DNA from 3 places in the Rhodococcus sovatensis genome. Region 2 is predicted to be linked to each of the others. Evidence: predicted binding sites of a transcription regulator. Region 2 holds the regulator's gene; each other region holds the start of a gene.

Region 1 (3,277 bases), 1.2 Mb from region 2:
GGTGTGGGTGGATCTGGAGATCTGAGATTCTTGGGCAATGAACGATCTCCCCACAGCCGAGTTTGCGTTTCCAGGACAATTGCGGGATTCGCTTGTTGCTTCGATACTTTCAGGCACCAAGACGGCTACCACGTCATTGCTTCGCGAATATCGGATGGGCATCGAACCGCTCCCAGTGGCCGGTCTGCGTCAGGGCGTCGTCGATTCGACAGGCACTGTCGTCGGTGTCATCGAGACCGAGTCGGTCGAGGTGGTGCGGCTTGCCGAGGTAACCCCCAAGCACGCTCGGGATGAAGGCGAAGGACATACGACGGTCGCCCAGTGGCGTCGCGCGCATGAGAAATTCTGGCATTCCGAGGACATGCGGGGCGACCTCGGCGACCCCGAGTTCACCGTCGACGACGACACGCAAGTTGTTCTGGAGCGGTTCAGGCTCGTCCGGTGACTTGTAGGTAATCGCCTTGGGCTCCGACTGCCGCGCCGGGGGATGCCTATCGTCGACGCTCATCACCGTTCACCTTCTGCGGTACGACTCTGAAAAATCCGACGCGGAAGCTTCGTAGATGATCTCCAACCCATCTTCCTCATCCCACTGCTCGCCCGTCTCGACGAACCCCATACTCCTGATGAGGGCCAACGAGGGCATGTTGTCGGGGCTGACCGCGGCGCGAATTGTTCTCACGTCCTCGTGGCGGTGCGCCACGTCGAGCAGCGTCTCCACGGAGCGTCGCGCATAGCCCTGTCGACGCCGGTCAGGGTCGACCCGATACCCGATCTCGACCATCCCAGTCCTGTCGGGACCACCGTGGAATCCGGCAACGCCGACCGGCACCGCGACGTGAGGGTCGACGATCAACCGCGTGATCCACGGCGCATCCTCGGGGGTCTGCACTATCTGCTTGCTCCTCATCTGCCACAGGCCACGGCATTCAGAGGCCGCCAGGTAGGGCGACACGCAGTCGAGTGTGAGCGCAACCGACTCGCCTGCTGCCAGCGCGTGCACAACGCCTGCGGGAACAAGATCCAGGCGACCGTTCGGGCACGGGGTGCTCCCAAGGCTTGACTGTCAACGTCATTCCCGAAATCGTGCCACTCCCGCCGAGCCGGTGCGAACGATGTGATCCACAAGGAATAGCGGACACGTATGCGCGTGACCTTTTTGCGCGTTTCTCAGCATGCACATTCGTCGGCGTCCACGCCCAGTCACTGCACGGTACGAGCGCTGCACATTACGCCGAACCTCACCTAACTTGTCGGTGCCATGGTGTATTGCATCAGTTCCCGTCGATGATGTTATGCCGCAACCGAATTGCCTTGACCAGACCTCAACCAACCCGTATTATCGAACATAGTTTCGAACCGGTATTCAGAGACATTGGTCGGGGGGACACAATGCCAGGAAGTTTCGCGGGCGCATTCGCCGCCTACGCAGGGCCACAGAAAGAGCCCGCCATCGATGGATCCCTGCTGTCCGAGATCTCGGATGTCGCAGTCATCGAAAATCAAGCCTGCGCTCGCAAAGTCGCAGTAGCAGCAACCATCTGGGATTCCTGCATCCACCAGACCATCCAAGTGGGCGAGCACATCACCGACGCCGGAAACTACGCGTCCTCTGAAATCGCAGCCACCCTGGGCTGCTCGAAAACTGTGGCGGACACCTACTCCGAGATCGGAATGGACCTACGCCTGCGATTCCCGGCAATCAGAGCATCGTTCGAGTCCGGAGAGCTCGATCTCCAACGAGTGCGCGCGATCTACCGCGTCACCAATCCCTATAGCGTCGACGCCGTCGAGCGCGCCGAAGCCGAGATCCTCACCGCCGCTACACGTCTGTCCCCCGGCCCCCTCGCCACCGAGATCAACGCCATCATGCATCGCTGTGCGCCAGAAGAAGCTGCCGAACTACGCAAGGACCTCACCAGGTTGACCGGAGTGCGGTACCGCGACAAAGACATGATCGCGACGATCGAGGCAAACCTCGAGGCGGCCGACGCCGCGGCCTGCTGGCAGCTGATCAACGAAATGGCAGACACCCTCTGCCCCAGAGACCCCCGTACACGTGGACAACGCCGGGCGGCCGCATACACCGCCCTCATGCGCCGCGAAACGTACGTCGCGTGCACCTGCGAGCCCGACGGCGATCACCCCTGCACCGCGAACCCCGTACTCCCCGATCACCGCCAACCCCTCACCAACATCACGATCGACATAGACACACTCCTCGGACTCGCCGACCTTCCGGCGTACCTCGCCGGCCACGGTGACATCGATGCCGACTACGCCCGCGAACTCGCGGAAAACAGTGACCTCCAGATCATTCTCACCGAGGCACTCGACCTCGCCCGGGAACTAGGCCACATCACCAGCGAGCACACCGACTGCTCCGCCGATTCCTCCGAAGCTGCGGCCAGCGCAGACAAGACAACCGCAGACAAGACAACCGCAGCCGAAACGACCGCAGCCGACGACAGATCCAGCCACTGCCAAAGCGCCAACGGAAGTGACGACGAACCGACGGAAGACGTGGATCCCGAGGCCGAGAGTACGAACCGCCCCACGGCACACCTGACGTTCCATCCGCTCGGACGAGGAAGACGACGCCGAGGGATGAGGTTGCCGAAGCCTGCGCCCTCCCCAACACCCAGGCGAACCGGCGCTCCTTCCGAATCTCACGAGGGCCGCTACACCTTCATCGCGGCGCTCGAGCAGGCCATCGCAGCGAATCCAGCGCTAGCCATCGCTCTGTACCCGGACGGACACGGCGGGTTCGACGCACCGCCGCCTGGAGCTCTGCTCTACCGGCCTGGCGCGCAGTTGGCCGAGCTCGTCCGTCAACGAGACCGCACGTGCCGCCATCCCGGCTGCCATGTCCCGGCATCGAATTGCGAGATCGACCACGTCGTCCCCTACCACCACCGCAACCCCGCACGAGGCGGCTGGACCATCCTCACCAACTTGCACTGCCTCTGCAAATACCACCACTCACTCAAAACCATGGGTGCATGGACACCGACCATGCTCGCTGGCGCGGCGGAGTATTGGACATCCAGCTCTGGGACGACCGCGGTCACAGTGCCGGGAAGCTCCTACGGTACAACGAATTTCGTCGAGGAATCACTGGTCCCCCACGTACCACGCAAGCGCAGACCAAGATCGGCGGCCGAGCTGGTGACTACAACGGAACCAGCCGCTGAGTCAGTGCCGACAGCATCGGTCGGGACCGAAAAGGTCGGGACCGAAACAGGCAGGGGCGAAACAGGCAGGGGCGAAGTTCACG
Region 2 (3,277 bases):
CACACTGTTCGAACCGGAGCACGATCTCTTCCGCGAGTCGTACCGCAAATTCCTCGACCAGCATGTCGCTCCGAATCACGCGCGGTGGGAGGAGCAGAACATCGTCGACCGCGACGTCTGGGTCGAAGCAGGTAAGCAGGGATTCCTCGGAACCGCAGTGCCAGAGGAGTTCGGCGGCGGCGGGGTCAAGGACTTTCGCTACAACGCCATCCTCACCGAGGAAACTACCCGCGGCGGGTACAGCGGGATCGGGTTCACACTTCACAACGACGTCGTCGCGCCGTACCTGATCGATCTGTCGAACGACGAGCAGAAGCAGCGATGGCTACCCGGGTTCTGCTCGGGCGAATTGATCACGGCGATCGCCATGACGGAACCTGGCACCGGTAGCGACCTTCAGGGCATCAAGACTCGTGCGGTGCGCGACGGCGACGAGTGGGTCCTCAACGGCTCCAAGACTTTCATCACCAACGGTATCAATGCCGATCTCATCATCGTCGTCGCATGTACCGACCCCGAGAAGGGCGCGCAGGGCTTCAGCCTCCTCGTCGTCGAGCGCGACATGCCTGGCTTCGAGCGAGGTCGCAATCTCGACAAGATCGGCATGAAAGCGCAAGATACCGCCGAACTCAGCTTCACCGACGTTCGAGTTCCTGCTGCGAACCTACTCGGCGACGAGGGCATGGGGTTCATCTACCTGATGCAGAATCTGCCTCAGGAGCGGCTGTCGATTGCGGTGGTCGCCGCGGCAGCGATGGAGTCTGCACTGGACATGACGATCCAGTACTGCCGAGACCGTAAGGCTTTCGGAAAGTCGATCGGCAAGTTCCAGAACACACGGTTCGTCCTCGCAGAACTCGCGACGGAGACCACGGCCACCAGAATCATGGTCGACAAGTTCATCGAACTGCTCAACGCCGGAACGCTCACAGTCCAGGAAGCCGCCATGGCGAAATGGTGGACGACAGAGAACCAGGTCCGGCTCATCGATAGGTGCCTGCAGTTGCACGGTGGGTACGGCTACATGAAAGAATACCCGATCGCCAAGGCGTACATGGATTCTCGTGTGCAGACGATCTACGGCGGTACAACCGAAATCATGAAGGAGATCATCGGTCGAGGACTCGATCTGTAACCTTCGATCAATACGAGAACGGCCCGCAACTCCTCTGGTTGCGGGCCGTTCTCGTATCGGGTCAGAGCTTGCGCATCACCGTTACGACTTTGCCGAGAATGGCAGCGTCGTTGCCCGGAATCGGCTCGAACAGTGGGTTGTGCGGCATCAGCCACACATCGCCCTTGCTGCGCTTGAAGGTCTTCACCGTGGCTTCGCCGTCGATCATCGCGGCCACGATGTCGCCGTTGTCGGCTACGCTCTGCTGCCGGACGACCACCCAATCGCCGTCGCAGATCGCTGCGTCGATCATCGACTCGCCGACGACTTTGAGCAGAAACAGCGAACCCTGCCCGACGAGCTCGCGGGGGAGTGGAAACACATCCTCCACCGCTTCCTCGGCGAGGATCGGTCCGCCGGCTGCGATTCTTCCCAACACCGGTACGAAGGTCGGCGTCGGAAGCTGATCTCCGTCCGGGGCCGAGCCGTCGGCCACAGCTGCCGCGTGGTCGGCCTGTACCTCGTCGAGTCCTCGGACGTCCACAGCTCGCGGACGATTCGGATCCCGACGAAGAAATCCTTTGCGTTCCAGCGTGCGGAGCTGGTGTGCGACCGACGAGGTCGAGGTCAGACCCACCGCGTCGCCGATCTCACGAATACTGGGTGGATATCCACGCTCGGTGACCGACGCCCGAATGACTTCGAGGACCTTGCGCTGACGTTCGGTCAGGCCGGCGTTGATATCGGTGCCTTCGCCCTCGAATGCTTTCGCGGTCGGGACAGCGGCCGGTTTTCCTGCCGACTTGGTCGTCGACTTCGCCGACCCTGACGAGGTCTCGTCCTTCATTCGTGGGTCCTCCTGGTCGTACGCGCGTTCGTCGCGGTCTCGACAATGTGTAGCGGATGAAAATTTCGACCGCCTGAACGCGTGGGGTGGATGTGACGTGTGGTTTCTGACACGAATCTAGCCCGAAAATGCCTCGTGATCAAACATCTGTTCGATCCGTGTCGCGTTTTCTGCTGACTTTGTCGGAGTCGCGTGATAGAACTTCGAACAAGCGTTCATCGAACGCCTGATCGAATAACGGGTTCGATCGCGTTCGACACCACGGAGGTTCCGATGACTATCTTGACCGACCACCGCCTCTTGACCGACCACCGCCTCTTGACCGATCACCGCACCCAGGTTGCTGCGCCTGTGCGCAACAGACGCCGCGCGACGCACGAGCGTCGGCGCTACGTTCTCGGCGCTGCCCCACAGGGCGGTTCACACGGGTCGTCCGGTGCCTGCGTGGACCGGGCACACCGTGACGAGAAGATCTCGTGGACAGCAATGGTGGTAGGCGTCCTGGTTACTGCGCTGGTGATTCTGGGATTCGTCGCAGTGGCGAATCTTCGCGCGGCCTCGATCGACTCGGCATCCACTCCTGCTGTAAACACAGTCGAACAGGGTCAGCTGCTTACCGTTCCTGCTTTGCCGTAGTCGACGTTCATGGCAACTCAGACGGTCGCTCCGTCGCGCCAGGCGCCTCGCTTGCTGGGCGATCGAGTTGCCTACGTGACGCTCCGAGTATCCTCGAAGCCTGCACCTCTCGGGAGTGATCGGGGAGCGTGCGACGGCTACGACGGAGGCGCACACATGCATTGCCCGTTCTGCAGGCATCCGGACTCTCGCGTGGTGGATTCGCGTGAAGCCGACGAGGGGCAGGCAATCCGTCGACGGCGATCGTGTCCGGAATGCGGCCGCCGATTCACCACCGTCGAAACGGCGGTGCTTGCAGTCGTCAAGCGTAGCGGCGTTACCGAACCTTTCTCACGGGACAAGGTCGTCAAAGGTGTCCGGCGGGCGTGCCAGGGCCGCGACGTGGACAACGATGCGTTGAACCTTTTGTCCCAGCAGGTCGAAGACGCAGTTCGCGCCTCAGGTTCCGCTGAGATCCCCAGCCACGAGGTGGGTTTGGCAATCCTCGGTCCGTTGCGGGATCTCGACGAGGTCGCATACCTCAGGTTCGCGTCGGTGTACCGATCCTTCAGTTCGGCCGAAGACTTCGAGAAGGAAATCCAAGACCTTCGTGCGCACCGCGAGTCGTCCTCGGTCGACTAGTTTCGCCGAGCTCAGTTCCGGCCAGCAGCATCGATAGCCTTGAGTACTCGTTTCTCCGA
Region 3 (3,277 bases), 400 kb from region 2:
CGCGCTCGGATAGTCCTCTTCAGGCGGCCTCTGGAACGGCGGGCCAAGCATCCCGAAGATCTCGAGGATCTGTTGTACGAGGTGCTGGTCGAGCAGGTTGCCACCTACCTCGGAGTCGAGCCCGACGTGGTGGACCCGGGTATCGACGAGGGTTGACACCCTGCCTCAGCAGATTCCGCGGTCTCAGCCGATTCCGCGCTTGAGACGGCGCCTCTCGCGCTCGGACAGTCCACCCCAGATGCCGAAGCGCTCGTCGTTCGCGAGTGCATACTCCAGGCATTCGTCCTTGACTTCGCAGCCAAGGCAGATGCGCTTCGCCTCTCGAGTCGAGCCGCCCTTTTCCGGGAAGAATGCTTCGGGGTCGGTCTGCGCGCACAGGGCGCGTTCCTGCCACTGATCTTCGATCTCTTCGAACATCTGATCGAACCCGGCAATGAGACTCAGCGCCGGCTTCACGGGCTCGCGCATCGAAAGCTCTTCTGCGATGCCATCGTCCGAGTCATCGTCCGAATCGATGTCGCTCTCACCGGAACCAGTCTCGCTGGAACCGACTGGACCGTCACCGATCTCGGAGTCGGTGTGCACGACGTACGCGGACGCCGCATCAACCGGAACGATCTCCGATCGGACGTCGCCGGACACATCGTTGTCGATACTGATCGTGCAGTCGCCTCGTGCTGCGCCTGCTTCGGAATCGGTCTGCGGCGCGTCGTCGACTGCGCTGAGGTGAGCAGGGGACTCTCCCCGTTGTTCACGTGTCACGTGCTGGTCATACATCGCTTCCGCCTCCTCACCATTTACTAGCGCAGAAATTTCCGGTCGGTTCCGAACACCTTGCCCCGCGCCGGTATTCGTAGCCATTCACAGTCACATGCAAACCCTCGACCTCTACTACACGTTGCTCCCGAGGTTCACACCGCATGAGAACGCATGTTCGAATCAAGGCCAGCTCCAAGCGAACTCGCTCGGCAACCTTGGAATGACATACATGTGATTAGACACGCCGAAGTACGTTGCGGTCAAGCTGATGAAGCATTTTGCAATACCATCTAGAACCCCGAATCAGCACCCTCGAAGGATCTGCGGCCGTCTTGCGCGTGTCGCGCCCGTAAAATGCCCGTCGAACATGCGCTGAGTTCGCTGGAACGGCGGGCGCCCACGCACCGCCCGACCGCACGGCATAGGCTTTCGACCTGTGAAAGTGACTGTCTTGGTCGGTGGAGTGGGAGGAGCGCGTTTTCTCCAAGGTCTCAAAACCCTTCTCGGGGACGACGGCGACATCACCGCCGTCGTCAACGTGGGCGACGACGTGTGGATGCACGGGCTCAGAATCTGCCCCGATCTCGACACGTGCATGTACACGCTCGGCGGCGGAATCGACACCGAACGCGGTTGGGGCCGAATCGCGGAGACGTGGCACGCGCGAGACGAACTCGCGGCATACGGCGCCGACCCCGATTGGTTCGGGCTCGGAGACCGAGACATAGCGACCCACCTCATTCGAAGTCGAATGCTACGCACCGGGTATCCCTTGTCCGCCGTGACCGAAGCGCTGTGCAACCGATGGAAGCCAGGCGTTCGACTGCTTCCGGTCTCCGACGATCGCAGCGAGACACACGTCGTGGTGACGGACCCCGACGACGCCTCGGGTGAATCTCGGCGTGCAATTCACTTCCAGGAGTGGTGGGTTCGATACCGGGCTCAAATACCGACGCACAGTTTCGCGAACATCGGCGCCGAACAGGCTACTCCAGCACCAGGTGTACTCGACGCGATCGAAGGCGCCGACGCTGTGATCCTGGCTCCGTCCAATCCGGTCGTGAGCGTCGGCGCCATTCTCGCCGTGCCCGGAATACGCAGTGCTCTCCGAACCACCGAAGCCAAGGTGGTCGGCCTGTCTCCCGTCGTCGGCGGAAAACCGTTGCGCGGGATGGCCGACGAATGTCTCTCGGTCATCGGCGTGGACACGAGCGCCGAAGCCGTCGGAAAGTACTACGGCGCACGGTCGGACACCGGCATCCTCGATACGTGGATGATTCACTCGACCGATACCGCTACGGTGCCGGGAGTCGACGTCATCAGCGTTCCGCTCCTCATGACCGACCCGAAAACAACTGCAGAGATGGCCGCTGTGGCGTTGCGATCGGCGGGTCTGACACCGTGACCGGTACGGTACCGACCGATCACGCACCGGGCGGAAGCATCGAAATCCTGCCTGTACTCGGTCTTCCCGAGTTTCGGCCAGGCGACGATCTCGCCGCATCGATCGCCGAGCACGCACCGTGGATCCGCGAGAACGACATCCTTGTCGTCACGAGCAAGGTGATCTCCAAGGTCGAAGGCAGGCTCGTCGACGCACCTGTCGATCCGGAGGAACGCGACGCTGCGCGACGAGTGCTCGTGGACCAGGAGGCAGTCCGGATAGTTGCGCGCAAGGGACGCACACTCATCACGGAGAATCGCCTCGGCATCGTTCAGGCAGCATCGGGAATCGACGGCTCCAATGTGGACGGCGCCGAACTCGCCCTCCTGCCCGAGGATCCCGACGCGAGCGCGGCCGCCCTCCGCAACTCGCTTTCCGAGTCGCTCGGCGTGTCAGTCGGCGTGATCGTCACCGACACGATGGGGCGGGCATGGCGAATCGGACAGACGGACGCGGCCATCGGTAGCGCGGGTCTCGCCGTCGTCCATGCCTATGCGGGCGCCGAGGACAGCCAAGGCAACGAGCTCGTCGTGACCGAAGTAGCCGTCGCCGACGAGATCGCCGCCGCGGGAGATCTCGTCAAGGGCAAGCTCGGGGCGGTACCGGTTGCCGTCGTGCGCGGTCTCACACCTGTCGACAACGGCTCGCGCGCGCGAGATTTGGTGCGTCCGGGCGAAGACGACCTGTTCTGGCTCGGCACCGAGGAGTCGATCGCGCGGGGACGGCGAGAAGCGCTGCTGTTACGAAGGTCGGTGCGCTCGTTCTCCGACGAGACCGTAGATCCGGACGACATCCGTGGCGCGGTGGCCGATGCCCTCACTGCGCCCGCGCCACACCACACTCGACCGGTGAGGTTCGTCTGGATTCGCACGCCCGCACTGCGCACACGGTTGCTCGACCGAATGGCGGAGAAGTGGCGTGCGGACCTGCAGTCCGACGGCTTGGACGAGGGTCGGATCGACGCACGCATCGCGCGCGGCAGGATCCTGTTCGACGCCCCCGAGATCGTCGTCCCATTCTGCGTGCCCGACGGCGCGCACACCTACCCCGACGAACACCGCGCCCGCGCGGAGG

What was found. Region 2 encodes LexA, which represses DNA repair genes until DNA is damaged. Its sites were predicted from a motif close to CGAACANNTGTTCG; they were not measured.
Region 1: WDS16_RS16540 (HNH endonuclease signature motif containing protein) is a predicted target of LexA. The motif match lies at 1,344-1,357, and genes of this name have one in related genera.
Region 3: cofD (2-phospho-L-lactate transferase) is a predicted target of LexA. The motif match lies at 924-937, and genes of this name have one in related genera.

What each region holds. Positions count from the first base shown of each region.
Region 1 covers NZ_CP147846.1:3,579,354-3,582,630, forward strand. Annotated here, with positions in the region: gene WDS16_RS16525 (endonuclease/exonuclease/phosphatase family protein) at 1-25, shown strand, start outside; gene WDS16_RS16530 (ASCH domain-containing protein) at 38-445, shown strand; gene WDS16_RS16535 (GNAT family N-acetyltransferase) at 515-955, opposite strand; gene WDS16_RS16540 (HNH endonuclease signature motif containing protein) at 1,393-3,277, shown strand, end outside.
Region 2 covers NZ_CP147846.1:2,359,111-2,362,387, reverse strand. Annotated here, with positions in the region: gene WDS16_RS10990 (acyl-CoA dehydrogenase family protein) at 1-1,135, shown strand, start outside; gene lexA (transcriptional repressor LexA) at 1,197-1,961, opposite strand; gene WDS16_RS10980 (hypothetical protein) at 2,235-2,597, shown strand; gene nrdR (transcriptional regulator NrdR) at 2,754-3,218, shown strand; gene hrpA (ATP-dependent RNA helicase HrpA) at 3,230-3,277, opposite strand, start outside.
Region 3 covers NZ_CP147846.1:2,760,199-2,763,475, forward strand. Annotated here, with positions in the region: gene WDS16_RS12890 (metallopeptidase family protein) at 1-156, shown strand, start outside; gene WDS16_RS12895 (WhiB family transcriptional regulator) at 184-417, opposite strand; gene cofD (2-phospho-L-lactate transferase) at 1,196-2,164, shown strand; gene WDS16_RS12905 (coenzyme F420-0:L-glutamate ligase) at 2,161-3,277, shown strand, end outside.